Regions from separate parts of the Actinoplanes subglobosus genome, predicted to be linked through region 2. Evidence: riboswitches for the same ligand, from Rfam matches in the RefSeq annotation. Region 2 holds a riboswitch; each other region holds the start of a gene.
The links. Region 2 has a riboswitch for S-adenosylmethionine ahead of ACFO0C_RS42090 (GNAT family N-acetyltransferase). Riboswitches for the same ligand answer to the same signal wherever they lie in the genome.
Positions count from the first base shown of each region.

Region 1: linked by a shared signal. The riboswitch ahead of ACFO0C_RS31195 (aminotransferase class V-fold PLP-dependent enzyme) and the one ahead of ACFO0C_RS42090 (GNAT family N-acetyltransferase) in region 2 are both predicted to bind S-adenosylmethionine.
Region 3: linked by a shared signal. The riboswitch ahead of thrC (threonine synthase) and the one ahead of ACFO0C_RS42090 (GNAT family N-acetyltransferase) in region 2 are both predicted to bind S-adenosylmethionine.

Region 1 covers NZ_JBHSBL010000020.1:427,432-439,652, forward strand. Annotated here, with positions in the region: gene ACFO0C_RS31155 (GAF domain-containing sensor histidine kinase) at 1-791, shown strand, start outside; gene ACFO0C_RS31160 (glycoside hydrolase domain-containing protein) at 777-2,375, opposite strand; gene ACFO0C_RS31165 (ABC transporter ATP-binding protein) at 2,435-4,138, opposite strand; gene ACFO0C_RS31170 (ABC transporter ATP-binding protein) at 4,116-5,858, opposite strand; gene ACFO0C_RS31175 (hypothetical protein) at 6,041-6,361, shown strand; gene ACFO0C_RS31180 (HD domain-containing protein) at 6,427-6,981, shown strand; gene ACFO0C_RS31185 (M20 family metallopeptidase) at 6,970-8,043, opposite strand; gene ACFO0C_RS31190 (DUF1684 domain-containing protein) at 8,053-8,838, opposite strand; SAM riboswitch class IV at 8,913-9,027, shown strand; gene ACFO0C_RS31195 (aminotransferase class V-fold PLP-dependent enzyme) at 9,044-10,318, shown strand; gene ACFO0C_RS31200 (putative bifunctional diguanylate cyclase/phosphodiesterase) at 10,385-12,221, shown strand, end outside.
Region 2 covers NZ_JBHSBL010000028.1:373,094-379,063, reverse strand. Annotated here, with positions in the region: gene ACFO0C_RS42095 (GmrSD restriction endonuclease domain-containing protein) at 1,361-1,975, shown strand; gene ACFO0C_RS42090 (GNAT family N-acetyltransferase) at 2,189-2,776, opposite strand; SAM riboswitch class IV at 2,793-2,909, opposite strand; gene dacB (D-alanyl-D-alanine carboxypeptidase/D-alanyl-D-alanine endopeptidase) at 2,946-4,367, opposite strand; gene ACFO0C_RS42080 (ChaB family protein) at 4,545-4,940, opposite strand; partial or broken gene ACFO0C_RS42075 (hypothetical protein) at 4,959-5,970, opposite strand, start outside.
Region 3 covers NZ_JBHSBL010000017.1:418,048-430,268, forward strand. Annotated here, with positions in the region: gene ACFO0C_RS19815 (ABC transporter permease) at 1-835, shown strand, start outside; gene ACFO0C_RS19820 (GNAT family N-acetyltransferase) at 884-1,792, shown strand; SAM riboswitch class I at 1,870-2,008, shown strand; gene thrC (threonine synthase) at 2,018-3,301, shown strand; gene ACFO0C_RS19830 (hypothetical protein) at 3,537-4,007, opposite strand; gene ACFO0C_RS19835 (GNAT family N-acetyltransferase) at 4,030-4,533, opposite strand; gene ACFO0C_RS19840 (hypothetical protein) at 4,617-5,324, shown strand; gene groL (chaperonin GroEL) at 5,625-7,247, shown strand; gene ACFO0C_RS19850 (Ig-like domain-containing protein) at 7,573-11,997, opposite strand; gene ACFO0C_RS19855 (Ig-like domain-containing protein) at 12,090-12,221, opposite strand, start outside.

The DNA.
Region 1 (12,221 bases), on a different contig from region 2:
CGCGGGGTGCCGTCGTCGCGATGAACGACGTGACCAGCGCCCGCGCCCAGCAGCGGGCGATCGAGGAGGCCCGGCGGGAGCTGGCGGCGGCCAACGCCGACCTGCGCCGCTCCAACGCCGACCTGAGCAATTTCGCCGGTGCGGTCAGCCACGACCTGGTGTCCCCGCTGTCCGCGGTCGGCGGCTATCTGGAGCTGATCGGCGAGGAGGTCGAGGGCCGCCCGAAGCAGTGGGCCGAGTCGGCGTCCCGGGCCGTCGCCCGGATGCGGGACCTGATCCGGGCGCTGCTCGGTTACGCCCAGGCCGGCAGCGCTCCGGTGCGCCGCGTCACGGCCGACCTGGCCGACCTGTTCGAGCAGGTCAGCACCGACCTGCGCCCGGCCGCCGAGGCCGCCGGCGCGAGGGTCGAGACGACCGGCGCGCTCCCGGTCGTCGACGGCGATCCGGTGCTGATCCGGCAGCTGCTGCAGAACCTGATCGGCAACGCCATCAAGTACCGCGACCCGGACCGGTCCTGCCGGGTGCTGGTGACCGCCGAGCACGGCCCGTCCGGCTGGACCGTCGCGGTCGCCGACAACGGGCTGGGCATCCCGCCCGAGCAGCGGCACCGGGTCTTCGAGATGTTCACCAGGCTCGGCACCGGCACCGCGGGGGGCCACGGCATCGGGCTCTCCACCTGCTGGCGGATCGTGGAACGGCACGGCGGCGACATCCGGGTCGACGAGACACCCGGCGGTGGCACCACCGTGCTGTTCACCCTGCCCGACCGGGTCACCTCAGAAGAGGGGTGACCGGCCCTTGTAACCCGCGCTGACGCGCAGCCCGGCGACGAAACCCTTGCCGTTGCCGCGGTAGACCATCAGATAGCCGGTCGACGACTGGATCGCGGCCAGGTCGGTGAACCCGTCCCGGTCGAAGTCGCCGACGCCGAGCAGGTCACGCAGCCCGGTGGAGGTGCCGACCTTCACCCGCGCCTTGAACCCGCCGGTCTTGCCCGGGTAGAGGTAGAGCGCGCCGGTGCTGGTCAGCCTGACCAGCAGATCCTGGAAGCCGTCCCGGTCGAAGTCGCCGACGCCGGCGAACTCGCTGCGGTCCTTCCAGTCGCCGTAGGCCAGCGCCACCCGCTTGCCGAACCTGGCGCCCGCCTGCCCCGGGTAGAGGTAGACGTTGCCGTTGCTGGTCTGCGACGCGAGCAGGTCCGGGTAGCCGTCCCGGTTGAAGTCGCCGATCGCGGTCAGCTCCCGCAGGTGGCTCATGTTCTTCCAGAGCTTCTTGGGGGTGCCGAAGTTCCCGCTGCTCAGGCCGGGGTAGAAGTAGACCGCGCCGGCCTTGGTCCGGACGATCAGGTCGGTGTAGCCGTTCCGGTCGAGGTCCATCCGCAGCAACGCGTTCGCCGAGGCGAAGGCGCCGACCTTCTGCCGGTCGCCCTCGGTCACCAGCGTGCCGTTGCCGGGGTACGCGAACAGGTTGCCGGTCGACGTGGTGCGGGCCATCACGTCCGACCAGCCGTTGCGGTTCCAGTCGGACAGCTTCGCCGCGGGCAGCCGGGCGAAGTCCAGGTAGTCGTTGTCGATGTTGATGGTGACGCCGCCCCAGGTCTCCTGGTGGGCGCCGCGGTACTGCTTCATCCGCCGTTTCGGCATCCAGTAGCTCGCCGGGACGGCCGCGTCGGTGACCGTGACGACCTGGTCCCAGCGGGCGATGTCGACGTAGTCGGGCCGCACGTACCCGGCCTTGTTGTAGACGGCCACCTGGTCGGCGATGCCGGTGGAGGCACTGCTGTAGTAGCCGGAGAAGTAGCCGAAGTCGTGCAGGCGGGCGGTCCACGCGTTCATGAACGCGAGCACGCCGTCGCGGCACGCGATGTTCTTGCTGTCGTACGACTCCATGTCGTAGATCAGCACGCTCTCCTGCGACAACCCGAGCGCGATCGCCTGCCGGACGGCGTCCTCGGCGGTGGCCCGGCCCTGCGCCGCCGCGTTGGCGTCGTCGATCAGGTTCTTCCGGGTGACCGTGGTGCAGCTGGCCTGCGGGCCGACGTAGAGCGGGATCAGCCGCCAGCCGCGGGTGACCTGCTCGCGCACCCACTCGGGGGTCAGGTTGGCCTGGGTGCAGCCGCGGTTGTTGCCGCCGAAGTAGATGCCGGCCGCCCGGTACGGCGACGACGCCAGCCACTTGGCCATCGTGTCGCTGGACGGGGCGGTGCAGGCGTCGAACCCGTACCCGGTGAAGTTGCCCGGCTGCGGCGCCAGCGCGGTGGCGGCGCCGGCGTTCCCGTTGATCAGCGCCAGCGGGGCGACGGAGAGTGTCACCACCAGTGCTGCGAGTAGCCGCCTCCGGTATCTGACGATGCCGGCGGTGAGTTTTCGCAACATGGGGACCTACTTCATCGACGTGGAGGGCCCATAGAGGTAAGCAGAAGGTGTCACCGCGGTCAATTCCTCGTCCAGGCGCCGACCAGGTCGGCATATCGTCCGGGCCGGGCCGCCAGCTCGGCGTGCGATCCGGATTGGACGATTCGCCCGCCGTCGAAGACGAGCACCCGGTCGGCGTTCTCCGCGGTGACCATCCGGTGCGCGATCGAGACGGTGGTCCGGCCGCGGGTCAGCACGGCGAGGGCCGCCTGCACCGCCACGTCGGTGGCCGGGTCGATGCCCGAGGTCGCCTCGTCGAAGACCACCAGGTCCGGGTCGGCCAGCGCGGTCCGGGCCAGGCCGGCCAGCTGCCGCTCACCCGCCGACAGCAGCTCGCCGCGCAGCCCCACCGGGGTGTCCACGCCGTCCGGCAGCGCGTCCAGCCAGTCGCGCAGCCCCAGGCGGTCGATGATCCGCACCACGTCGGCGGTGGTGGCACCGGGCCGGCCGAGACGGATGTTGGCGTCGAGCGTGCCGGCGAACAGGAACGGGTCCTGCGGCAGGATCACCACCCGCCCGGCGGTCGGCGCCAGCCGGTCCAGCGGGACACCACTGAGCCGGATCGTGCCGGCGGCCGGTTCGAGACGGCGGGTCAGCAGCTTGGCGAAGGTCGACTTGCCCGACCCGGTACGCCCCACGACCGCCACGTGCTCCCCGGGCGCGATGGTGACGTCGACGTCGTGCAGCACCACCGGGCCGTCGCCGTAGCGGGCGCTGACATGCTCGACCCGGACCCCGACCGGCCCGTCCGGCAGCGGCCGCCCGTCGGCGATCTCGGCGCTCGGCGTGCCGGCCAGTTCCCGCGCCCGCCGCCAGCCGGCCAGCGCGTTCTGCGCCTCGCCGAGGCTCTGCACCAGGAACTGCAGCGGCCGGACGAAGAACGTGACCAGGAAGACCATCGCCACCACCTGCCCCGACGACAGCCGTGGCGCGCCGGGGCCGGCCAGCGACCACCACACACCGCCGAGCAGCACGGTCACCGTCATGGCGGCGATGGTGATCTCACCGAGGGACGCGTTGCCGTGCAGCGCCGGCTGGGTGCGGATGAGGCTGTCCCGGGCCCGGTCGACGGCCGCGTCCAGCTTGACCCGGGCCCGCTGCTCGGTGCCGGTCGACCGGATCAGCGCGGCGCCGCCGACCGACTCGGTGACCGCCCGCTGCAGCTCGGACAGGTCGCGCCGGGCGTGCCCGAACCGCCGCCCGATCACCCGCTGCATCACCGCCATCCCGGCGATCAGCACACCGGCCAGCAGCAGCACCGGCACCGCCAGCTGCCAGCTGTAGACCGACATGATCACGCCGGCGATCAGCAGCTGCGCGGTGTTGGTGACGAACTGGACGCCGCCACCCTGCAGGAAGGTGGTCGTCTGGTCGAGGTCGCTGGTCAGCCGGGCCACCAGGTCGGCGGCCGGGGTGCGGTCGGCGGTGCTCGCCGCCATCTCGTGCACCCGGCGCAGCCCGGTCCGCCGCAGCCCGGCGATCGCCGTCTCCACCCGGGCCTGCAGACGCCGGTTGAGCAGCAGCGACGACCCGCCGGCGACCAGCACCGCGACGGCGCCGACCGCGACCGCGGGTCCGACCGTGTGCGGGGCCAGGCCGGCGTCGATCACCCGCTGCACGGTCAGCGGTGCGACGATCCGGCCGCCTCCGGCGAGCAGCGCCAGGACCGCGGTCAGCGCGAGGCCGTCCCGGAGCCCGGCTTCATCGAGCAGGCGTACGCGCATCGCGAACCGTCTCCTCATCATGGTCGTAAGCGGTCACGATGCGCCGGTACTCCTCGTCGCCGGCCAGCTCGTCCGGCGTGCCGTCGGCGGCGATCCGCCCGGCCCGGACCAGTACCACGCGGTCGGCGATCGACAGCGGCCCCGGCCGGTTGGTGCTGAACAGGACCGTCGCGCCGAGGCCGGCCAGCCCGTCGAGCACCTGCCGTTCGACCGCCGGGTCCAGCGCCGACGTGGCGTCGTCGAGCAACAGCAGCCGCGGCCGGCGCAGCAATGCCCGGGCCAGGCAGATCCGCTGCCGCTGCCCGCCGGACAGGGTCGCCCCGCGCTCGCCGACCACGGTGTCGAGGCCGTCCGGCAGGCCGCGCACGATCTCGTCGGCGGCCGCCAGTCGCAGCGCCGCCCACAGCTCGTCCTCGGAGCAGGGCCGGCCCAGGGTGAGGTTGTCCCGGATCGGCTCGGCGAACAGGAACGGGTTCTGCGACACCACGGCCACGGCCGCGGGCACCTCGCCACGGGCCAGGTCACGCACGTCGACGCCGTCGAACCGGACGGTCCCGGCGCTCGGGTGGGACTGCCCGCCGGCCACGTCGAGCAGGGTGGTCTTGCCGGCACCGACCGCACCGACGACGACCGTGACGGTGCCGGGCGCCAGGCTGAGGCGTACGCCGGAGATCAGGGCCCGCCCGTCGCGGACCAGGCGGGCGCCGCGCACGTCGACCCGCAGCGGCCCGTCGCCGGGCAGTTCCCGGTCGCCGTGCCGGGCGGCCGGGGTGGCCAGCACGGACCGGACCCGGTCCCGGCCGGCGCCGGACATCGGCAGCATCGACAGGAACCGGCTGATCACGTTGAGCGGGATGGCCACCGTGATCAGCAGGTAGACCACGCCGACCAGGTCACCGACGGTGAGCGCGCCGGAGGCGACCCGGGGTGTCGCGGTGGCCAGCACGACCAGCACGGCGGCGGTCGGCAGCAGCTCCAGCACCGGGTCGAAGATCGAGCTGATCGCGGCCATCCGCAGGTCGGCGGCGCGCAGCCGCTCCACGACGGGGGTGAACCGGGCGTCCTCCTGCTCGATCAGGCCGAGGCTGCGGACCACCGGCCCCGCCTCGATCGACTCGTGCGCGACGGCGCCGGTCGCACCGCGGGCCTCCTGGGCCTGACGGGCGCGCGGCGCCAGCAGCCGCTGATAGACGACGTTGATGCCGAGCACCGCGCCGATCAGCCCGAGACCGGTCAGGCCCAGCGACACGTCCCGCCGGAACAGCTCGGTCAGTGCCAGGAACAGCATGAACAGCATGCCGAACGCGAAGAACATGAACTGGACCGGCGACCACTGTGCGTCCACGTCGGAGACGGCGTGGGCGAGCAGCCGGCCGGGGGAGTGGCGCCGGTGCCAGGCCTGGTCGAGTTCCAGGTAGTGGTGGGTGACCGCGCGCCGGGTCTCGGCCTGCGCCCGGAACTGGACCCGGCCGGTGGCCACCCCGCGGACGAAGATGGTGGTCCAGCGGACCGCGGAGACGCCGAGCACGAACAGCGCGCTCGACCACCAGTCGCCGGCCGGCACGTGCTGGCCGGCCAGGGCGGGGACGACGACGTGGTCGGTGGCCCAGCCGACGGCGGCGGCACCGCCGACCATGGTGGCGCCGTTGACGAGACCGGCGACGGCGGCGGCCGACGCGGGCACCGGATGGGCGCGGGCGCCGGCGAACAGATACCTCACCCCCAATTCCTATCAATTTGGTGGGTCAATCGGAAAGGGTGTCCCATGACGATCCGTGATCACCACCCATCACGAACGCTGATAGTTCACCCGATGTCCATGTCGCGTTGTGCCGGGTGACCATCGGGCCGCGCCTATGGTGGTCAGACGCCTGAACGCACGGTTAACGGAAGGCAAGTGCGATGCGTGGCTCGGTTCTCGAGGTCAGCACGAGCGCCGACGGCAGTGTGGTGATCCAGCCGCACGGCTCGGTCGGCCCCGACGAGGCGGTGGAACTCCGGCAGCTCCTGGTGCACACGGTGCGCCGGGTGCGCCCGCTGCGCCTGATAGTCGATCTCGCGTTCGTGCGCGAGCTCGACCCGATCAATCTCGGTTCCGTGGTCGCGGCCTGCGGCCTCGGCGACGACCACCAGGTGGCCGTCTTCGTCGACAATCCCAGCGGTCCTCTCGCTGCTCAGCTCGCCGCGGCGGGCGTGCCGTCGCAGAGGCTGCGTCTCGGTTAACGGTTTCGGTCAGCGGTCATCGTCCGTCCATCCGCTGTTAACCTGCGGAGACGTAGCATCCGGCGATGACCGCTGTTCTCGCCCCCACCCGCGCCCTGCTGGCGCGGACCGTCGCCGAGTCCCTGATCGGTGACAGTGGCAATCGGTGGAAGCACACGGCCGGGGTGGCGCAGCGGGCGGCCGAGCTCGCCGACCGTCTCGACCTCGACCCCGACGTCCTGGTGGCCGCCGCGTGGCTGCACGACATCGGCTATGCCGCGCCGATCGCCCTGACCGGGTTCCACCCGCTCGACGGCGCCGTGCACCTGAGCACCGAGGGCTGGCCGGCCCGCATCGCCGGTCTGGTCGCCTTCCACTCCGGCGCCCGTTTCGTGGGCGCGGCCCGCGGTCTCGCCGAGCAGATGGCGGCCTTCCCCGACGAGCGCAGCCTGATGGCCGACGCCCTCACCTACGCCGACCAGACCGTCGGCCCGGCCGGCGTGCGGGTCGACACCGAGACGCGTTACGCGGAGATGCTGCACCGCCAGGGCCCCTGCTCGTGGAACGCGAAGGTCGGCGCCGACCGCCGCCCCCATCTGCGTGCCATCGCCGCCCGCGTCGAGCACCTGCTAGCCGTCTAGGCCTTTCAAGAAGCCTTCGAGCGCTTCCCGGTACGGGGTGAGCGTCCGCAGATCGACATACTCCTCCGGGCCGTGCTGCCCGTCGCCACCCGGCCCGAAGATCACCGCGGGCACGCCCTCGGCCGAGTAGAAGCGCCCGTCCGCCGCCCCGTGCTTGCGCAGCAGTGACCCGTCGAACCCGGCCTCCCGCGCGGCCCGCCGCAGCCGGAGCACCTCGGCACTGCCCGGATCGGCGAAGTGCGGTGCCCCGAGAGCCTCGACCGTCGCCGTCACGCCGGTCACCTCGCTCAGGAACGCGGCCACCTCGTCCGGGCCGCGCCCGGCCAGGTCGGTGTCCGACGGCGGGAACCGGATGTCCAGCAGCGCCTCCGCGGTGGCCGGCACCACGTTCGCCGCCTGGTTCGGCGTGCTGATCGAGGCCACGTTCACCGTCGTCACCCACGCCTCCGCGGCCGGCACCGGATAGCGCGCCAGCAGCCGGTGCACGCCCGCGGTCACCGCGGTCAGCGCGTTCGCCCCGAGCCACGGGTAGGCGGCGTGCGCGGTCCGGCCGGACGCGGTGAGCCGGGCCCGGGCGATCCCCTTCGACTCGGTGACCACCCGCAGCCCGCTCTGCTCGCCGATGACCACGAACCCGGCCCGGACACCCTGCGCCACCTGATGCCCGGTGCCGTCGAAGCCGCCCACCTCCTCGTCGGTGACCAGCTGCAGCGCGAGCCCGTAGGGCAGGCCGGCGGCCAGGTCCCGGAAGACCCGGGTCATCACGAGGGCGGCCGCCTTCATGTCGTGGGCGCCGCGGCCGTAGAGGCGGTCGCCGTCGAGCCGCGGGACGAACTGATGCGGCTCACCGGGCACCACGTCCAGGTGCGCGTTGAGGATCACCCGGGGTGGGCCGGTCCGTCCGGGGACGGTCAGCAGGGCGCTCGGTTTACCGCGGGACTCGAATCGCCGTACCACGAAATCGGGGCCGGCGACCGTGAGCAGCAGGTCGAGCGCACGCCGCAGCTCGTCCGGCCGGTCCGCGGTCGAGCGGATCGCGATCAGCTCCGCGAGCTCCTCCATGGACGGACTCTACGACGGAATCCGCTCGCCCGCCTCGACCGCGATCGGCAGCCTGTTGCCGGCCGGCGGCAGCGGGCAGGTCGCGAAGTCGACGTACGCGCACGGCAGGTTCGTGGCCCGGTTGAAGTCGATCGTGACCGTGCCGTCGGCGGCCGGCGGCGCCACCGACAGGCTCCGGTTGGCGGCGTAGGTGGTCAGCCCCGAGGTCGCGTCGGTGAACAGCACGGACAGCGAGCCCGGCGTGCTCCCGTTGAACGCGATCAGCGACAACGACTCGCCGCCGGCCTCGAACTCGACCCGCCCCGGCGACTCGTAGACGTGCTCGATGCCCTCGGCCACCGATCCCACGGTGTACTCCCGCGGCTCGTCGAACGGCACGTACCGCCCGGTCACCGCCCACTTCTCGTCGGCCGGGTAGGCGGGCGTGCCGGTGTAGGCGGTGAGCAGCGGGCTCCGCGGGCTGCGCGGCCGCACCACGTCGTAGCCGCCGCGCCGGGCGATCTCGATGTGCACGTCACCGTGCTCCACGATCACGTCTCCGCGCTCCTCGATCGGCGCGAACGTGTGCGTGCCGGTGATCGTGCCGGTGGCGGTGGTCAGCGACTCACCCTCGGCCAGGACGACGGTGACCCCGGACGGCCCGGTGCTCCACGCGCCGGGGGCGTCGTCGATGCGCTGCGGCGTCTCGGTGAGCCAGTGCAGGCCGGTGATCGCGAGGAAGCCGTGCGGATCGGCGCGCCGCCCCTCGTGCTCGGTGTGCCATTGGTCCCACTGCTGCTGGAACGAGGTCGTCATGACAGATGACTTTAATCCCTACTTCGAGCATGGGAAATGGACGGTGGACGTGACATCTGCTAACTTCGGCGGCAGGTCATGAGTGCCAGCACACAGCCCCGGCTTGCTGGCCGGCAACCCTTCCGTTCGCGACGGGGTGCCCCGGGTGAGGACCGGGCCGCTGCCATCCGGCAGCGGCAAACGGCGAACCCGTGGAGGCGCGGTCATGCCATCTTCCTCTCTCGACGTCATCCCTTCCTCTCTCGACGTCATCCCTTCCTCACTTGAGGTCATCCCTTCCTCGCTTGAGGTCGTCTCGGACGGCAGCGACTTCGTCCACCTCGACTACGCGGCGTCGGCTCCCTGTGTGCGGGCGGCCGCCGACGCGGTCCAGGACCTCCTCCCGCGGTACGGCAGCGTCCACCGCGGCACCGGGGTGCGCTCCCAGACGTCCACCCTCGCCTACGAGCTGGCCCGCGACGTGGTGGCCGAGTTCGTCGGCGCCCGTCCCGGCGACACCGTGATCTTCACCCGCAACACCACCGACGCCCTCAACCTGCTGGCCCGGGCTCTGCCACCGGGCACCACCACCGTGCAGTTCGACGGCGAGCACCACGCCAACCTGCTGCCCTGGCCGAACCCGCTGCGCCTGGCCACCCCGTCGTCGCCGGGCGAGGCGGTCACCGCGCTCAAGACGGCGCTCGACGGGCTGACCGGCCCGGTCGTGGTCACCGTCACCGGGGCGAGCAACGTCACCGGCGAGGTGTGGCCGGTACGGGAGCTCGCCGACGTGGCGCACTCCTACGGCGCCCGGGTGGTCGTCGACGCCGCCCAGCTCGCCCCGCACGTGCCCGTCGACCTCGACGACCTGGGTGCCGACTATCTCGCGTTCTCCGGACACAAGCTGTACGCGCCGTTCGGTGCCGGGGTGCTCGCCGGGCGCTCCGACTGGCTGGACGCGGCGGAGCCGTACCTCGCCGGTGGTGGCGCGAGTGCCGCCGTCGGTGACCGTCCCGGGGACCTGACCTGGGCGACCGGCCCGGCCCGGCACGAGGGCGGCACCCCGAACCTGCTCGGCGCGGTGGCGATCGCCGCGGTCTGCGAGGCGCTCACCGAGGCCGGCCGGAGCACCCTGCGCGACCACGAGCAGCGGCTGCTGGCCCGGCTCCGCGCCGGGCTGGCCGGCGTGCCCGGCGCCACCGAGGTGAGCCTGTTCGGCCCGGACCACCCGCGGGTCGGCATCGTGTCGCTGGCGCTGTCCGGCCACGACCCGGCCGAGGTGGCCCGGCGGCTGGGCCGCGACCACGGCATCGGTGTCCGGGCCGGCCAGTTCTGTGCCCACCCGCTGGTCCGCCGCCTGACCGGGGCGGACCGGACCGGCGCGTGCGGCGACGGCGTGCCCGGCCTGCTGCGGATCAGCTTCGGCCTGGGCAGCACCACCGGTGACGTGGACCGGATCGTCGCGGCGCTGGCCGGGGTGCTCGGCACGGATCGCACCTGACCTACAACCCGGCCGTTCCTGTGATCCACACCCCGGGCGGCCGATGCTGCGTTCGTGGTGACGTGGATGGCGAGGCTCCGCGACCGGCTTCCGACCGGCGGGAGGCTCAGCGACGAGGATTGGGCCGGCCGGCACCGGCTGCTGACGGTGCTGCTGGCCGTCTGCATGGTGCTGCTCACCGTGTTCGGTGTGCTCCGGGACGCCGAGGCCGGCGATCTCCTGATCACCGACGGCATGGTGCTGACCAGCCTGGTCGTCGCCACCCTGCCGCGTAACCGGCGGGTCCGGTCGCTGGCGGTGGCACTCGGCTACGTGGCCGCCAGCGGTGGGTTCGTCGCCATCTGCCAGGGACTCACCGAGGCGCACTTCGCGTTCTTCATCCTGATCCCCGCGCTCGCCCTCTACCGGGACTGGGCGCCGTTCGGCGGCTTCCTGGTCGGCACCACCCTGCACCACGCCGGCTTCGGCGTGGTGCAGGCGGACCACACCTTCGGGCACGACGCGGCACGGCAGCACCCGATGGTCTGGGCACTGCTGCACGGTGCCGCGGTGCTCGCCGCAGCGTCGTTCCAGCTGCTCGCGTGGCGGTTCAACGAGATCGAGGAGCTGCGGGCCGAGGAGCACCTGAGCGAGAGCCAGGCCCAGCTCAGTGTGGCCTTCGACGAGACGCCGGTACCGATGGCCATGTTCGCCCCGAACGGGCGGCTGCTGCGCACCAACGTCGCCTACCGGGACTGGCTGCGCCTGCCCGCCGGACTGCCCGAGGGCTTCTCGATGGCCGACCTGCCACTGAGCCCGATCAACCCGGGCGAGCAGCCGATCACCCGGATGCTCACCGAGACCCGCGAGCCGATCACCGTGACCCGCCAGTACCGGCGTACCGACGACGACTCGCTGATGTGGGTGCAGACCCACGCCACCGGCCTCTACGACCGGGACGGCTCGCTGCGCCTGACCTTCGTGCACTGCCTGGACGTCACCGCGGTCCGCGACCACGAGGCCGAGCTGCGCTACCAGGTGCGGCACGACTCGCTGACCGGCCTGCTGTCGCGCAAGGCGTTCGAGCACGACCTGACCGAGCTGCTCGCGGCCAGTCCCGAGCCGGTCAGCGTCATCTACCTCGACGTGGACCGCTTCAAGTCGATCAACGACGGCGCCGGGCACACCACCGGCGACGACGTGCTCCGCGCCCTCGCGAACCGGCTGGCCGAGGTGGTCCCGACCGGCTCGCTGCTGGCCCGTCTCGGCGGCGACGAGTTCATCGCCGCACTGGCCGGACCGTCCGGCACCGGCCTGCGCGTCGGCAACGGCATCCTGGCCGCCCTGGCCGGCCCGCTCGCGGTCGGCGGCTACGAGCTGCCCGTCTCGTGCAGCATCGGCGTGACCACGGCGGTCGGCGCGATCCCGGCCGACGACGTGGTGCTGGCCGCCGACACCGCGATGTACGCGGCCAAGCGGGCCGGCGGCAACCGGCTCCAGGTCTTCACCGACGAGTTGCGGGTGCCCGTACAGGAGAAGATCGCCGCCGAGGCCCGGGTCCGCCGTGCCCTGGCCGGCGACCCGCGGCTCACCCTGCCGCTCTGGTTCCAGCCGGTGGTCTCCACCGTGAACGGGCAGATCGCCGGCGCCGAGGCGCTCGTACGGATGCGCACCCCGGACGGCGAGATCCTCAGCCCGTACCACTTCGTCGGCGCCGCCGAGGAGACCGGCCTGATCGTGCCGCTCGGCGAGCACGTGCTGCGCTCGGCCGTCGAGCACCTGCTGCACTGGCAGGACCGGCTCGGCTACGTCTCGGTCAACGTCAGCCCGCGCCAGCTGGCCGAGCCCGACTTCGTGCCGATGGTCGCCGGCGTGCTGAACCGGGTGCCCTGGCTCGACCCGTCCCGGATCGTCCTGGAGATCA
Region 2 (5,970 bases):
CGCCCCGCCCCGCCCCGCCCCGCCCCGCCCCGGAGTAGGTTCGCCCAGCGTCGGTCAGCGCACACCGATCGCCGTTCGTGTGCGCTGGTAGTCGCCATGGCGCTATGCCGCGCGGTTAAGGGATTCCGGGATCGGCGACACCGGCTCGGATGGCCGATATCAACACGAACCGGATACATGGCTGACGGGCCGTCTTGCTTCGCAAGGCTGAGCGACATCTCCCCGTATCCCAAGGTCATGGGATGCCCGCTCGTGCGGTGACCGTCGACGTCTGCCGGGTTGGCCTTGGCCGATCTTGACCGGCTCACCACCGGAAACGGTGGCAAACTGGTCAAGATCCGGCGGGGCGACCGGTGAAGGTCGACAGTCACCACACCGGAGACGATCGAATGCCATCCGGAGCCGCTACTTCGGGTGCCCACTGACCGGCCCACGGATCCTGCCGGCGGCCCGCAGCGAGATCAAGCAACTCGGGCCCACCCGACAAGCCTGTTTCGGCAGGATGCCGATCACCCGGACGGGTATTGCCGACATGCGGAACCTCTTGAGTGCGCGGCATTGCGCCACAACAAAGATGAACGATCCCGATGAGTAGATTGTGGACTTTCATCGTCGCCATAAGCGTGGTGAGGTCGCACGTTGGCGTTCTGTTTGCTCCCGTCGTTGCTTCGGCCCGGGTGCCACCGCGGCCGGAGGTGACAGCGGCCGCGGCCATCGCCGACCCAGCCCGGAAAGCAGATTGGGTGCTCCTGTCCTCGCTGATCGCACGCCTGCGCGGGTGGAGGGCTGGCGGCAGCCGTGCGGCCGCTGACACCGGAGGGGTTCGCGAGTCGGTGGGCAATCATTTTCGGCCCGGTGAACGCGGACATGACGGAGGGCAACGCGAGGAGAGCGGCGCGAAGAGAGCAACGCGAAGGCGGGCGACGCGAAGGCGGGCGACGCGAAGGCGGGCGACGCGAAGAGGGGCGACGCGAAGAGGGGCGACGCGAAGAGGGGCGACGCGAAGAGGGGCGACGCGAAGAGGGGCGACGCGAAGAGGGGCGACGCGAAGTTGGGCGGCCAACGCAGGTGACCGAGGCCGACGGAGGGCGATCGAGGGGGGTAACGGCTTGGGCCGCATTCAGCCCGGCGGTCGCGGATCGGTCCTGCACCGGGACCGCGTCGCGGGGACAGCCACGGGGCCGTTCACAGCCCGTACAAAAGTTAAGGTCTTGTTTCAGGGGTGGGTTTGATCTTTTTTGTTCGGACATAAGAAATTCATGAACGTCATCATCCGGTGACGTCCGGCTCCCGTAGATCTGTGTAGTCCGAATCGGACGACATGAAGGAGCCGATCATGCCCCTCTCCCCCCGCCCCCTGATGGCCGGCGTCACGGCCGCATTGATCACTATCGGTCTGATGGTCTCCCCCGCCCAGGCCGCCCCCACCGGGATCCCGTCGAAGTCGACGGCCCAGACCTACCTCAACGCGCTGACCGTCGCCGCCGAGGCGAACGCCAGCACCTACGACCGTGATCTGTTCCCGCACTGGATCACCATCTCCGGGACCTGCAACACCCGGGAGACGGTCCTGAAGCGGGACGGCACGAACGTCGTCGTCAGCTCGGCCTGCGCCGCCACCTCCGGCTCGTGGTACTCCCCCTACGACGGCGCCACCTGGACCGCGGCCTCCGACCTCGACATCGACCACGTGGTGCCGCTGGCCGAGGCGTGGCGTTCCGGCGCCAGCGCCTGGACCACCAGCAGGCGGCAGAGCTTCGCCAACGACCTGACCCGCCCGCAGCTGATCGCGGTCACCGACAACGTGAACCAGTCCAAGAGTGACCAGGACCCGTCCACCTGGCAGCCGTCGGTCAGCTCCTACCGCTGCACCTACTCCAAGATGTGGATCGCGGTGAAGTACTACTACTCGCTGACCCTGCAGTCCAGCGAGAAGACCGCCCTCCAGACCATGCTCAACACCTGCTCCAGCTGATCAGGTCCGCGGTCCGGAGGTCGCCCTCCGGACCGCGCCACCACCACCGGTCCATCGCGCCGCCCGGCCAGAGCGCCGTCACACCGGTGCGGATCGCCTCCCGGTCCCGGCCGGCGGGTCGCTCAGCCCCACCACGAGATCCGCCGCGGCACCGTCTTCCTCCCGGCCATCCAACCCCGTACCTCTCGTCGAGGTCGTTCTGGGGCACATGGACTACCGCGTTTCGGACAACCGATGTTCCAGGTAGGCCCGACATTCCGGCCATTCCTCGGCGACGACCGAGAACAGCGCCGAGTCCCGCAGCCGTCCGTCCTCCCCTGGCGCCCAGGACCGCGACCAGTTCCGCAGCACCCCCTCGAAGCGGGCGCCGACCCCGGCGATCGCCGACCGTGACCGGGCGTTGCGGGCGTCGGTGCTCAGGCCCACCCGGCGCACCGACCACCCCTCGAAAGCCTGCTTGAACAGCAGATACTTGGCCTCCAGGTTGATCCCGGAGCGCTGCGCGGACGCGGCCAGCCAGGTGAACCCGACGTCGATCGCGGTCAGCGGCTCACCTCGCGGATCCCAGTAGGCGGTGACCCCGACCGGGCGGCCGGTCCGCACGCTGACCTGCGCGTACGGCGACAGACCGGCTCGGGCGAGCTGCTCGTCGACATAGCGGACGGCGGTCGCGGCGGTCGGCACCCACGTCCAGTCGTATGAGTCGCGGGACTCCTCTGCGGCCGCGGCCAGACCGGCGGCGTGATGCGGGGCGAGCGGCTCCAGCCGGACGAGACGGCCGTACAGCACAGGATGATTCATGAGGGTCACCTCGGAAGGTCGCGGCTTGCCCGGCGCGGGACACGCCGGACCCGGTCATCACCCGGGGCACCCCGCCCACGAAGCGGAGGGTTGCCGGCCAGCGAGCCGGGGCTTGACGCTGGCGCTCATGACCTGCGCGCAACATATCACCGCGGACGGCCGCCGTGGGTCAGGCGGCGAGTGCCACCGCGGCCTCGTCGAGGAGGGGGACGGCGGAGGCGACGGCGGCGTTCACGACGAACGAGAACACCAGGCTGCGGCCGTCGGCGGCGGTGACGTAACCGGAGAGGGCGTTGACGCCGGTCAGCGTGCCGGTCTTGGCGCGGACATTGCCGGCCGCCGCGGTTCCGCGCATCCGGTTGCGCAGCGTGCCGCCGATCATCGGGTCCGGGTTGCCGGCGACCGGCAGCGCGGCGCGGAACGCCGGGAACCAGGTGCGGCGCTGCGCCTTCTCCAGCAGCGTGGTCACCTGCCCGGTGGTCAGCCAGTTGCGGCGGCTCAACCCTGATCCGTCACCCATGGTGAGCAGCCTGGTGTCGACGCCGAGGCGGCCGAGGGCGCTGGTCGCGGCGGTGAGGCCGGTCGGCCAGTTTCCCGGCCTCGCCGGATCGGCAGCCCGTGACATCGCCTTGACCAGCAGTTCGGCGATGCCGTTGTTGGACAGCTTGAGGAACGGCGGCAGGATCTCGCTGAGCGGCCGGGACGACTGGGCGGTCACCGCCCGGGTGCCGGCGGGCACGGTTCCCCGGAGGGTACGCCCGGAGATCGTCACACCGTGTCGCCGGAGTGCCGCCGTGAACAGTCCGGCGGTCATCGCCGCCGGATCGGGCACCGACACCAGTGCCGTGCCCGACCGGCCCGCCCCGATCGCACCACTGACGGTGACGGTCCTCGTGCCGTGCACGCGTACCGCGGTGACGGCGTCGCCGCTGCCCCGGGTGGCGGCACGGTTGACGACCCGGATGCTGCCGGCCGGTGGCCAGACCCGTACGGCGGGCCTGCTCCCGGCCACTCCCCGGTACCGGATCTCGACGGCGGCGGTGTCGAACCGGCCGTTCGCGGCGAACGTCAGCGCCGAGACGGGGGCCGTGTACGCGGACGTCTCGTCCTGCCACGACCAGTCCAGCCCGAGCGGCACCCGGTCGAACCACGAGTCGTCGACGATCAGCCGGGCGTACCGCTTGGTCGTGCCCCGGGCCACCGCCGCGGCGAGCCGGTCGATCCGGGTGTACGTCAGCGTCGGATCGCCCTGTCCCCGCAGGTAGAGGTCCTTTCCGCGGCCCCGGACGCTGGTGCGGAACCGGTAGCCCGGCCCCAGCACCTCCAGGGCGGCGGCCGCGGTCAGCAGTTTCTGGTTCGACGCCGGCAGCACCCGCAGCCCGGCGTTGCGCCGGTAGACGACAGCGCCGCCGGCCGCCTCCCGCACGTCGACGGCGACGGTGGCCCCGGCCAGCCGCCGGTCCGCGAAGATCCGCTCCAGGTCACCGGCCAGAGTCCGCGGTGCCGAAGCGGTGGAAGCGGAGGCGGCCGGTGCGGGCAGGGCGAGCAGCGTGCCGGTCAGGGCCACCGCGACGGCGCGGGCAGTACGCATCGGGGGCTACCTCGGCGGACGATCCGGACGGGGACCGCCCGATCGTCGCACGTGCCCGGCCGCCGCCGTGGCGACCCCCGGCCGCCGTCCCCCTTCGGATGATCGTCGCCCGGTCGGCCGTGCCCACCGGGATGGTGCGGGCACGACCGCGGCGTGACCGATCAGTCGCGGCCGGGATCAGTCGCGGGCCCGGCGGGTCTCGCGGTCGTTGGCCTTCTGGATGGCCTCGACGAGTTCCGGCTTGGTCATCCGGGACCGGCCGGTCACGTCCAGACGCCGGGCGATGCCGAGCAGATGCTCCTTGCTGGCGTTGGCGTCGACGCCGCCGGCGGTCTCGGCCTTCGTGTCCCGGCTGCCGGCGGCCTTCGCGTCGCTCGGGCCCTTCCGCTTCTTCGCCTCCCAGTGGTCGCCGACCTTCTCGAACGAGTGCTTCACCGCGGAGAACGCGGTGCGGTGCGCGCGCTCGCCCTCGCCGTACTGCTCGACGGCGGAGTCGTGGGTCTTGATGAAGGTGTCCTGGGCCTTCTTCGGTGACCGTTTGAGGGTGTCGGGCAGTTCGTCACGTGTGGGCATACCCGTGGGTTGCCCGGGTCAGTTCGTGGCAAACCCGCCCCCGATCGGGGTGAGGGTGTACTTCGGCAGGCTGGACTGGCCGCTCCCGCCGTCGTCGGTGGTGTAGCTGCCGTCGGCGGCGATCGTGTAGTAGCGGTAGCGGCCGACCCGGTCCTGGACCATGATGCTGTCGATCCACCACTGCCCGGGGGTGGTGGTGGCGGGCAGGGTTCCGCCGATCACCCAGCCGTCCTCCTCGTTGCCCTCGGAGCCGCCGAGCCAGCTCTCCGCGCCGTCGGTACGGATGTGCGCCGAGATACCCACGACGCCGCTCATGTCGTCGGAGGCGTGGATGCGCATCCGTACGTCACGGTCGACGCTGTTGTCGCCGGTGCTGTCGCCGAGCATCTCGCCGCCGGTCAGATCGAGGGCCGGCTTGTCCCGGTCGGAGGTGGCGTCGCCGGTGATCGTGATGGTGGCCGGCCAGTTCACGCCGTCCTCGGCGTCGTCGGGGCGGAAGTACTGGCGGTAGCGGTTCGCCTTGTCCCACAGCGTGATGCCGTAGACCCGCCACACGCCCGCCGGCAGGTGCGCCGGGAGCATGCCGCTGACCTCCCAGTCGCCGTCGGTGATGGTGCCGCCCTCCACTAGCGTGCTGTTGCCGAGGTTGGCCTGGATTCCGAACGGCTCACTGACGCTGGTCAGGGCGATGCCGATCGAGTTGACCCCGGCCAGGTCGTCGGTGACCGGCAGGCGCAGGGTGGCCGTACGGTCGATGGTGTTGTCGAGCTCGCGCGGGGTCTGCCATTGCGCCCCGGTGAGGTCGGCCTCCGGACCGGCCGCGTCGTAGTCGCCGGTGACGGTGAGCGGGGTCAGGGTGGCGGTCCCGCCGTCGGTGTTCTCCTGGTTGAGACTGCCCTGGTAGGTCGCGGTCCCGTCGGGCTGGACGTTGTAGACCGTCCACCGGTGCACCCGGTCGGTGAGATAGACGCTGGCCAGGGTCCACTCGCCGGAGCGGGACAGCGCCGGGAGCTGGCCGGACATGGTGAAC
Region 3 (12,221 bases), on a different contig from region 2:
GTCGCGCACCATGCCGCTCTGGGCCGAGGTGCGCCGGCAGGCGTCCCGCCGGCGCACCCAGATGGCGCTCGGCTTCATGGTGCTGCTGCCGCTGATCGTCCTGGCCGCCTTCGAGTTCGGTGGCGGCGGCCGCGACGACGACGACGGCAACGGCGGCGGCGCGTTCAGCAGCATGGCCGACCTGGCCACCTCCGGCGGGCTGAACTTCGCGCTCTTCGGGCTCGCCGTCTCGGCCGGGTTCCTGCTGGTCGTGGTGGTCGCGTTGTTCTTCGGTGACACCGTGGCCAGCGAGGCGAGCTGGGGCAGCCTGCGCTACCTGCTGGCGATCCCGGTCCCGCGGGCCCGGCTGCTCGGCGTCAAGCTGACCGTCGCCGCCGGCTACTCGCTGCTGGCCCTGTTCCTGCTGGTCGGCACCAGCCTGCTGGTCGGCACGCTGCGGTACGGCTGGTCCCCGATGGGCAGCACGATCGCCGCCGAGATCCCACCCGGCGAGGGCCTGCTGCGTCTGCTGGCGATCTGCGCCTACCTGGCGACCACCCTGCTCGTCGTGGCCGGCCTGGCGTTCCTGCTGTCGGTGCTGACCGACGCCGCTCTCGGGGCGGTCGGCGGCGCGGTGCTGCTCTGGATCCTGTCCAGCATCCTGGACCAGATCGACGCCCTCGGCAGCATCCGTAACGGCCTGCCCACCCACTACACGGACGCCTGGATGGGCCTGCTCTCCACCCCGGTGCAGACCGAGGACCTGGCGAAGGGGGCGATCTCCGCGGTCGTCTACGCCACCCTTTTCTGGGGTATCGCGTTCCTCCGGTTCACCCGCAAGGACGTCACGTCCTGACGTGCAATCGAGTTGACGGCCGGGCGGCCGCGCGATGGCATGGCGGTCGTGACGGCTGACTTCGCGATCCGCCCGGCCCGCCCCGACGACGCCGCGGGGGCGGTCGCCCTCCGCTCCGTGGTCCATCCCTATCTGGTCCGGGGCGAGGCGGCCACCCGCCGCATGTTCGCCGAGCCACCACCCGACGGGGACCGGATCTTCCTGGTGGCCGAGAGGGACGGCGGGATCGTCGGCTTCACCTCGGCGTTCCGGGACACCCGCTCGGCCGATTCCGGGTTCGGCCGGGTCGCTCTGCACGTGCACCCGCGGCACCGCGGCCGGGGTCTCGGTGCCGCCCTGCTCGGCGAGGCGGTCGGCCACCTGCGGTCGGTCGGGGTCCGGCGGGCGAGCAGCTGGGCCGCCCCGGACGCGGTCCGGTTCGCCCGCGCCCACGGGTTCGAGCCGTCCCGCGAGATGCGCTTCTCGGCCCTGGACCTGACCGGGTTCGGCGATCGGCCGTTCGTGCCGGCGCCACCCGGGATCCAGGTGGTGCGGCTGCGTGAGGTGGCGGAGGAGGCGTTGTACGCGGCGGACGTGGCGGCCGCGACCGACGAGCCCGGTGAGACCCCGCCGCAGCCCACGCCGTACCCGTTGTGGCGTTATGAGATCTGGGACGAACCGGGTCTGGACCGTGACGCCAGCACCGCCGCCGTCGCGGGCGGGGAGATCGTGTCGTTCTCGCTGGTCCTGCGCGACGGCGACCGGATGTGGTCGGACATGACCGCCACCGTCCCGGCACGTCGCGGCCAGGGGCTGGCCCGGCTGGTGAAGACGGCGGCACTGCGGCGTGCCGCGGCCTCCGGGGTACGCGCCGCCTTCACCAGCAACGACGAGGAGAACAAGCCGATGCTCGCGGTCAACGAGAGTCTTGGCTACCGCCCGGTGGCCACCCAGATCTCCTGCCTCGCCGAGTTCTGAAGGGTGTTCGCTCACACCTCGGGAACTTCGTGTGGCGTACGCGGGATCTCGTCGTAAGGTGTTGGAAACAACTGAATACCTCATCCAGAGGGGCAGAGGGATACGGCCCGACGAAGCCCCGGCAACCACCGCACAGCGATTCTCGATGACGAGCCGCGTGTGGCAGGTGCTAATTCCGTCCCCGTTCCGGCAGGTCGCCGCGGGGAAAGATGAGAGGAAACTCTAATGACGTCTGTCGTCGACGCGCCCTCGCACACCTCCGCCTCGCCCGCTCGTGGCCTGATCTGCCGCGCCTGCAGCGCCGAGTACCCTCTGGCCGCGCAGCACGCCTGTTACGAGTGTTTCGGCCCGCTCGAGGTCGCCTACGACGAGGCGGCGCTCGCGCGGGTGACCCGGGCCCAGATCGAGGCGGGCCCGCAGAACATCTGGCGTTACGCGGCTCTGCTGCCGGCCGGCCAGGACCCGGCGACCCGGGTGACCCTCGACCCGGGCCTGACCCCGCTGGTCGCCGCCCCGCAGCTGGCCGCGGCGGTCGGCATCGAGGCTCCGCTCTACGTCAAGGACGACTCGCAGAACCCGACGCACTCGTTCAAGGACCGGGTCGTCTCGGTGGCCCTGACCGCCGCCAAGGAGCTGGGCTTCAACCGCTTCTCCTGCGCCTCGACCGGCAACCTGGCCAACTCGGTCGCCGCCCACGCGGCCCGGGCCGGTGTCCCGAGCATCGTCTTCATCCCGGCCGACCTCGAGCCCGGCAAGATCATCACCACCGCGGTGTACGGCGGCGAGCTCGTCGCCATCGAGGGCTCCTACGACGACGTGAACCGGCTGTGCAGCGAGCTCGTGGAGACCGACGAGTTCGAGGACACCGCGTTCGTGAACGTGAACGTCCGCCCGTTCTACGCCGAGGGGTCCAAGACTCTGGGCTACGAGGTCGCCGAGCAGCTCGGCTGGCGCATCCCGGCCCAGGTGGTCATCCCGATGGCCTCCGGTGAGCTGCTCACCAAGGTGGACAAGGCGTTCAGCGAGCTGGTCGAGATCGGACTGGCCGAGGCCCCGGAGGGCGGCTGGACCGTGTTCGGCGCCCAGTCCGAGGGCTGCAACCCGATCGCTGTCGCCCTGCATGCCGACACCGACGTGATCACCCCGGTGAAGCCGACCGGCATCGCCAAGTCGCTCAACATCGGTGACCCGGCCGCCGGGCCGTACGCGATCGAGGCCGTCCGCCGCACCGGCGGCTGGATGGACTACGCGAACGACGACGAGATCCGTGCGGGCATCCGGCTGCTGGCCGAGACGACCGGCATCTTCGCCGAGACCGCCGGCGGCACCACCGTCGCGGTGCTCAAGAAGCTCGTGGCGAGCGGCAAGCTCGACCCCACGAAGGAGACGGTCGTCTACAACACCGGCGAGGGCCTGAAGACGCTCGACGCGGTCGCCGGCCAGGTTGGACCGACCCACACGATCAAGCCGTCGCTGCGCGGCGCCCGGGAGGCCGGCCTGCTCGGCTGACCCTGTTCCGGGTCGTCCGAGCAGACGGGCGAAGGTCACCAATTCGTGACCAACTCTCACTGACCGTCACCGGCGATCAGCCGGTTGTCAGAATTACCTCCTCCGAGGACTTGCACTCCGATCTCCGGATGGGCAGGATGCTCTCTGCGGGAGGACGCGACGCCGTACGAGGCCCCTCACCAGAGCTTGGCGACAATCTCCGAGGGTCCCAACGATCCAGCGCTGACCCAAACGGCTACGTGCCCGGAGGCGTTGTGCGTCCGTCCTCCCGACCAACTTCCTTTCGCAGCAGCCTGACGACCCACGGCCGCAGCGGGAGATCGAGCGGGTAATGCCCGTCGGCCAGGCCCGCGTTCCTCTCGAACCAGTTGCGCACCCCGTAGGACGTGGTCAGCGCGATCGACCAGCCACACGCGACCCAGTAGGCGGGCCAGAAGAGCGGGCCGAAGAACGCGTACTGGCTCGCGTGCCGGGACTCGTGCGTGAACAGCCGCAGTCGCTCCTCGGCGAGCAGCCACTCGGCGGACCGGTTCGTGATGATCACCGAGCCGACCGTGAAGCACGAGCCGGCCGGCATCCGGAACCGGAAGTTCTCCGCGATCAGCACCCCGTGCCGGCCCCGCCGGACCTTCGTGCCGGTACCGAGGGCCAGCAGCAGACCGACGAGGGTCGTCCCGTTCACCGCGGTCAGCGTCGTCCGCGTCACGTGCCACCCGCGCCCGGCCATCTCAGACCCGCCGGCGCATCTGCAACTCGGTGAGAGCGGGGACGGTCGGGTGCGGCAGACGGACACCGGTGTCGGCGAAACCGAGTTTCTCGTACGCCCGGACGGCCCGCTCGTTGCCGCAGACCACCTCGAGCATCAGCTCGTCACGCCCGGCCGCCGCGGACCAGTCGGCGACCGCCTCGACGAGCCGGCCGAGCATCTTGCCGCCCCGGCTGGCCGGGGTCAGGTAGACCGCGAAGATGACGGTGCAGCCCGGTTCGCCGGGAACCGTGGTCCCGCCGGCGTGCCCGACCAGCGGCCCACCCGGGTCGACGATGAACTGGGCGGTGTCGAACCCCTCCGACGACTGCCGGATTCGCTGCCGGTAGCTCTCGTGCGGCCGGGCGGCGGCCTGCGCCAGTGTCTCCAGGAACGCCAGCGGACTGTCGGCCAGCATCTCCAGGCGGAGCGCCCGCATCCGCCCGGCGTCGTCCGGGGTCACCCGCCGTACGTCCCAGTTCTCCATGCGTCCATCACTACCGCTGGGGCTGCGGGTCGGCAAGCAGGTTGTCGCTAAACCGGTTGGCGGGGGTGCGGCATGATTCGACGGTGAGCGATGAGTTCCCGCGGCCGTACGCGGAGGAGCCCCCTGTCCTCGAGTCCCTCTCCGGCCTCCGGCTCGTCCGTGCCCACCCGTGGTCCGTCGCCGCGACGGTGGCCGTCACCGCACTGCTGATGACGATCCACCCGCTGATGATCAGGGCGGCGATCGACTCGGACACCTTCTACGACGACCTCGTGCTCCTCCGGAGAGTGCTCCCGCTGCTCGCCGTCCTTCCCACGGTGGTGCCGCTGACGGTGGTCGCCCTGCTGGCGAGGCGGCGGGTGACGGTGCTCCGGGTGGCGGCGCTGCTGGTGGCGTCGGTTCTCGTCGTCATGGCCGCGGACTCGGTGTACGACTTGCTTCCGCTCTCCCTCACCCTCGGCGGCGGCGTGTGGTCCTGGCTCGTCCCGGCCGGGTACAGCGTGGTGACCCTGCTGTTCCTGGGCCTGCTCGCCGCCGTCCTGTACCCGGCCGCGACGCGCAGCGACCTACGGCTCCTGGTGCTGGCCTCGGTCGTCGTGACGGTGCTGTACCAGTTCACGATTCTGATCGACGAGCCCGGCAGCGAGCCGGATCTGTGGACGTGGGTGGTGGCGTTCGGGGTGGACGCCGTGGTCGGGGTCGCCTGGGCGATTGCGGCGCTCGTCACGTCCCGTCCGGCCGTCCCTGCCCGTGCCGGCACCCCCGCTGAGCTGGGCCGTCAAGATCCTTAGTCGAAACCGCGGCCACCGGCGGGGATTCGCGGGAAGATGGGGTTTCTTGCACTCGCCATCGGAGAGTGCTAAACAAGTGATTGGCACTCGCGCATGCTGAGTGCCAACAGGTCGGGACGGTGGGGTTCCGGTCGCGATGCTGCCATCGGCATCGGGGCACGGAGCCGGTCGTCGCGGGCTATCCGGCTCGGCCTGAGGACGTCACCTTCGCCAGGTGGTGGCGTCCGCAGACTTCCTCAACGTGCGGAGAGCGGGGCCGACGAGGCCCGGCACCGCGGATGTCCGGGAGGACAACGCCGTATGGCCAAGATCATCGCATTCGACGAGGAGGCTCGTCGGGGCCTCGAGCGTGGCATGAACCAGCTCGCCGACGCCGTCAAGGTGACGCTCGGCCCCAAGGGTCGCAACGTCGTGCTCGAGAAGAAGTGGGGCGCCCCCACGATCACCAACGATGGTGTATCCATCGCCAAGGAGATCGAGCTCGAGGACACCTTCGAGAAGATCGGCGCCGAGCTGGTCAAGGAGGTCGCCAAGAAGACCGACGACGTCGCCGGTGACGGCACGACGACCGCGACCGTCCTGGCCCAGGCGCTGGTCCGGGAGGGCCTGCGCAACGTGGCCGCCGGCGCCAACCCGCTGGGTCTCAAGCGGGGCATCGAGGCCGCGGTCGCCAGCGTTTCCGAGGCGCTCTCGCAGCTCGCCAAGGACGTGGAGACCAAGGAGCAGATCGCCTCCACCGCCTCCATCTCCGCCGGTGACTCCACGGTCGGCGAGATCATCGCCGAGGCCATGGACAAGGTCGGCAAGGAAGGCGTCATCACCGTCGAGGAGAGCAACACCTTCGGGCTGGAGCTGGAGCTCACCGAGGGCATGCGCTTCGACAAGGGCTACATCTCGGCGTACTTCATGACCGACGCCGAGCGCATGGAGGCCGTCTTCGACGACCCCTACATCCTCATCGCGAACAGCAAGATCTCCGCGGTCAAGGACCTGCTGCCGATCCTCGAGAAGGTCATGCAGTCCGGCAAGCCGCTGGTCATCATCGCCGAGGACGTCGAGGGCGAGGCCCTGGCCACCCTGGTCGTCAACAAGGTCCGTGGCACCTTCAAGTCGGTCGCCGTCAAGGCCCCCGGCTTCGGTGACCGCCGCAAGGCCATGCTGGAGGACATCGCCATCCTGACCGGTGGCGCCGTCATCAGCGAGGAGGTCGGCCTCAAGCTCGACGCCGCCGACCTGTCGCTGCTCGGCTCGGCCCGCAAGATCGTCATCACCAAGGACGAGACCACCGTCGTCGACGGCGCCGGCAACGGCGAGCAGATCCAGGGCCGGGTCAACCAGATCCGCGCCGAGATCGAGCGCTCGGACTCCGACTACGACCGTGAGAAGCTGCAGGAGCGTCTGGCCAAGCTGGCCGGCGGCGTTGCGGTCATCAAGGTCGGCGCGGCCACCGAGGTCGAGCTCAAGGAGCGCAAGCACCGCATCGAGGACGCCGTTCGCAACGCGAAGGCGGCCGTCGAGGAGGGCATCGTCCCCGGTGGTGGCGTCGCGCTGGTTCAGGCCGGCAAGACCGCGTTCGACAAGCTGGACCTGGCCGGCGACGAGGCCACCGGCGCGCAGATCGTCAAGGTCGCGCTCGATGCCCCGCTGCGTCAGATCGCCGTGAACGCCGGCCTCGAGGGCGGCGTCGTGGTGGAGAAGGTGCGCAACCTCGACGCGGGTCACGGCCTCAACGCCGCGACCGGCGAGTACGTCGACCTCCTGGCCGCGGGCATCATCGACCCGGCCAAGGTCACCCGCTCGGCGCTGCAGAACGCCGCGTCGATCGCCGCGCTGTTCCTCACCACCGAGGCCGTCGTGGCCGACAAGCCCGAGAAGACCCCGGCTCCGGCCGGTGCCCCGGGCGGCGGTGACATGGACTTCTGAGTCCATGAGTAACACCAGGTGATACCTGACGAACGGGCGGGCCGCCCTCAGCGGCCCGCCCGTTCGGCGTTTCCACCGATCGCCACCGGGTCGTCGTTGACCGTTCGCGGTGCCGCGCGGTTTACCCTTCGCGGTGCCGCGCGGGTCGGGCGGCGGTCTGGCGGTCGGTTTCTCACTGTTTGCGGTGTCGTCCGGGTCGGGTGGCGGTCTGGCGGTCGGTTTCTCACCGTTTGCGGTGTCGTCCGGGTCGGGCGGCGGTCCGGCGGTCGGTTTCTCACTGTTTGCGGTGTCGTCCGGGTCGGGTGGCGGTCTGGCGGTCGGTTTCTCACCGTTTGCGGTGTCGTCCGGGCCGGGCGGCGGTCAGCCAGCGCAGGAACGCCCCGGTGAGTACGACCAGCGCACCCGCCCGGGCCACGGAGGCGCTGTCCGGGCCGGTCACCGGCATGTCGGGCCGGGCCGCCGTGACCCGGACCGTGATCATCCCGGTCGCCGTACCGCCACGCCCGTCGGTGATCGTGTAGGTGAACCGGTCGAGGCCGGTGAAACCGTCGTCGGGGATGTAGGTGACCGCGCCGATGCTCTCCCCGGCGGCCGCGATCCCGGGGCCGGGGCCGGTGCGCGCCGTTCCGTGGGCCGGCCGGCCCACGCCCACGAGGGTGATGTCGTCGCCGTCGGGGTCCGAGTCGTTGCCAGCCGGCCACAACGTCACCTCCTCGCCCGAGGTCACCGCGGTCAGGTCACCGGTCACCAGGGGAGGCCGGTTCGGCCCGGACGACGGCGGGGCCGGTGACGGCGAACCGGGTGACGGCGAACCGGGTGACGGCGAACCGGGTGACGGCGAACCGGGTGACGGTGACCCCGGTGACGGCGAACCGGGCACCGGCGACGGCGAGCCGGAGGGCGGCGCACCCGGCGACGGGGAGGTCGGTGACGGTGGGACCGGCGGGGACGCCGAGGCCGTAGCGGACGGCGTGGGCCGGGGCAGCCGGTAGATGTGGACGGTCACCGCGGCGCTGTCGGTGCGGCCCATGTCGTCGCTGATCGTGTACGTGAGCGAGTCAGTCCACGCGCCCGGCGCCGAGACGTACGTGACCGTCCCGCCGGTGTCGATGACCGCCGTGCCGCCCCCGGTCGTGCGGACCTCGGTCACCGTGAGGGGCTGGCCGGTGTTCGGGTCGTGGTCGTTGGCGAGTACGTCCAGGATCGTCGGTGCGGACTCCTCCGCGGCGAAGTCGTCGTCCACGGCGACCGGCGGGGCGTTGCGGACGATCACGGTGAGGACGGCCGACGACGAGGCCCGCGCCGGGTCCTCGATCGTGTAGCCGACCGTGTCGACACCCTGGAACCCGGCCCGCGGACGGTAGGTGACGGTGCCGCCCGGCCCCCGGCGGATCGTGCCGAACCCGCCCCCGGTCACGGCGGCGACGGTGACCGGGTCGCCGTTCGCGTCGTCGTCGTTGCCGAGCAGGTCGACGGTGACGGGTGTGTCCGTGTCGGTGACGGCGGTGTCGGCCCTGGCCTGCGGCGCGATGTTGACGACGCCGATGGTCACGGTAGTGGTCGTCGTGCCGTTCCCGTCGCTGAGTGTGTAGTCGAACGTGTCCGGCCCCAGATACCCGGCCGTCGGGGTGAACGTGATCATCCGGCCCGGCCCGGGTACGGCGGTTCCGTGTGCGGGCGGGACCGTCACGGTGACGGTCACCGTCTCCCCGTTCGGGTCGTCGGTGTCGTTGGCGAACACGTCGATCACCTTGGCGCTGCCGGCCGGGACGGTGATCGCGTCGGCGCGGGCCACCGGCAGCCCGTTCGTCACGGTCACCGTGATGCGCCGGGTGTCGGTGCCGCCGTTGCCGTCGTCGATCGTGAAGTCGAAGTCGTCCGTACCCCAGAAGGTCTGATCGGGGGTGTAGCGGATGATGCCGCCTGCCTGGACCACCGCGGTGCCGTGCGCCGGGATCGTGGTCCCGGCGATCCGGAGCGGATCGCCCGTGTTGACGTCGGTGGCCCCGGTGAGCACGTCGACGTCGGCGTACTGGCCGGTGCCGATGGTGGCGGTGTGATCCGTGGCTACCGGGGAAGCATTACGCACGGTGACCGTGACCGTCGCCGTGACGGTGGTGTGGCCGTCGCTGATCGCGTAAGGGAACGTCACGTCGCCGCGGAACCCGGCCGGCGGCTGGTAGCGGACCAGGTCGTTGTCGTCGATCGCGGTCCCGTCGGCGGGCGTGCCGACGGAGTCGATCCCGAGCGGGTCGCCGTCCGGGTCGTAGTCGTTGTCGATCACGTCGATCAGCACATCGGTGTGGTGATCGGTCGACGCCAGGTCGTCGGCGGCGGTCGGCGCCGTGTTCGCCACGTCCACCCAGACGTCACCGATGTCCTGGTCACCGTGGCTGTCCATGACCGTGTAGGTGAAGTGTGCCCGGCCGGTGAACCCGCCGGCCGGGGTGAAGGTGAGCACGTTCCCGGCCTGGCCGACGGTGCCCTCGGCCGGATCGGGCGGGATGTGAACGGCTACCGACAGCGGGTCGGGGACGTTGACGTCGGTGTCGTTGTCCAGCACGGCGATCGCGACGGCCTGCCCGGACGGGGTGCCGGTCTCGTCGTCGCCGGCGACCGGCGGCACGTTCGCGGTGGTCACCGTGATCGTGGCGGTACGGACTCCGCCGCTGCCGTCGTCGACCTGGTAACTGAACGTGTCCGTCCCGGTCCAGCCGACCGACGGGAGGTAGGTGATCTTCCCGTCCGCTCCGGCGACGGCGGTGCCATGGCCTGGGACGCTGGCCAGCGTGACGGTCAGGACGGTGTCGTCCGGGTCGCTGACCAGGGCCGCCACGTCGATGGTGACCGGGTCGTTGTGCGAGGTCACGGCGTTGGCGGCGGGTGCGGTCGGCCGGCTGTTGACCCGTAGCGTCGCGGTCGCGGTGTCGTCTCCGGGCCCGGTGTCCCGGCCGTCCCCGGCCACGGTCAGGGTGGCCACCGCCGAGGCCGCGGCGGTGGAGCCGGCCTCGGCCGGAACGGTCACGCTCGCCTGATGGCCGGCCAGCAGCGGCCCGAGCGGGCAGGTGACGACGGCGCCGACGGCCATGCAGCCGAACGGCAGGGTGCCCGCGGTGACCCCGGCCGGGAGGGTGATCGTGACGCGGGCGTCCGGTTCCAGGTCGGGGCCGCCGTTGGTGACGATCGCGGTGTACGCCACCGGCTGCGGCGTGGCCGGCCGCTGCACCGTGTCCGGGGTGACGGTGAGCGCCGCGGCCAGGTCGGCGTCCGGCTGGAGCACGGTGCTGGCCACCGCCCCGCCCGACGAGGTGACGCTCACGCTGGTGGTCCGCCCGGTGTAGCCGGCGTTGACCATGTTGCTGATCGCGTGCCCGGCCGGTACGCCCACGTCGACCCGGACCCGGAACGTCACCCAGGTCGCCCCGAGGTAGGGGATGCTGCCCAGCCGGAACACCGCCGCCCCACCGGTCACCTCGGCGGCGTCCGCGTCGGCCGGGTCGGCGGCCGGCACCCCCTCGACGGTCAGCGAGCCGGGCACGTAGGTGGTCCAGGCCGGGAAGGCGTCCGAGATGACCACGCCGTCGGCCCAGTCGTTGCCCTCGTTGCGGACCTCGATCCGGTACTCGATCTCGTCGCCGGGCAGCAGCGAATCGCCGTCGACGTCGGTGGCCGTCGAGGTGGTCACGATCTTCGGGGCGTAGAGGTCGATGGCGATGGTGATGACGCCCGGGTAGTACGTCTCCCCGTTGGTCTTCATGCTCAGGGTGGCGCTGGTGACCGCGTTGCCGAGCACCCCGTCCGCGGCGATCTGGTCGATGTCGACGCCGAACAGGTTGGTGTAGGGCGGGTTCCGGCCTCCGACCGGCGACCCGCGTTCACTGACCGTGCTGTTGAAGACGTTGTCCGCCGGGTTCGCCCCGTCGCTCAGGAGCTGCCCGTCCAGGCGCAGCTCGTCGCCGAACTTGCCCAGGTCGCCCTCGTAGGAGACGGCACCCACCTCGGTGTGGACCGGCCCGCTGTGCGGTGTCTCGAAGCCGGTCACCGGGATCTGCACCGACTCGGTCCCGGAGATCGACCCGAAGCCGTCGTAGACGCGCAGGCTGCGGTAGTCCTCGGCGGCGTTGCGGTAGGCGATCACCAGGGTCCAGCCGGCGTAGCGGTCGACGCCCCGGCCGGACTGGATGTTCGCCACCCCGTAGACCCCGTCACCGGCCCCGGCGACCAGCGCCGTCACGTCGGCGAAGCCCTGGTAGGCGCCGGTGGCGGAGATCATGAACAGGCTGGTCGAGACGACCGGGGTCCAGGTGGCGGCGGAGGGCGTACGAAAGAGGACCTTGCCCTTGTCCGCCGGGGTGGGTGCGGCGGCACCGCTGGTGCCGGCCCGCGGATCGGCGCCCCAGTAGAGACCGGCGAAGAGGACGCTGCTGCCGGCCGGCATGGCCACCGTCGCGGTGCTGTCGTTGAACGTCGCCGGGTCCCCGTCGGTGTCGGTGTAGACCATGGCGTAGCCGTTGTCGTTGAGTTCCTCGGTGGCCGTGGAACCGATGCCGTTGCGGGCATTGGCACAGGTGCCGACCCCGATCGGGCAGGTCAGACTGGCGTTGCCGCGCAGCATGATCGCGCCGTTCGCGTTCACGTCGAACCGGGCGGCGAACGGTGTGGTGATCGCCGCCTCGGCAGGGCCGGGCGGCGCCGCCGTGATCAGCACGGCCAGGACCAGGAGCAGGATGCCGAGCAGCCGTCCCCGCACCACCTCACGCTAGCCGCAGAGATCGTCCCCGCCGGGGTGAACGGCCGAAGGGGCGGGCCGCGTGCGCGACCCGCCCCCGACGTGCCCGGCGGTCAGATCCGGTGCCGCCCGGCCCGGTGCCGGCCCGGCTGCCCGGCGGTGAACAGCAACAGGGCCCCGCCGACCACGATCGCGACGACTCCCGCCGAGATGGCGGGGACGAGGTCGAGGCCGGTCGTCGGCAG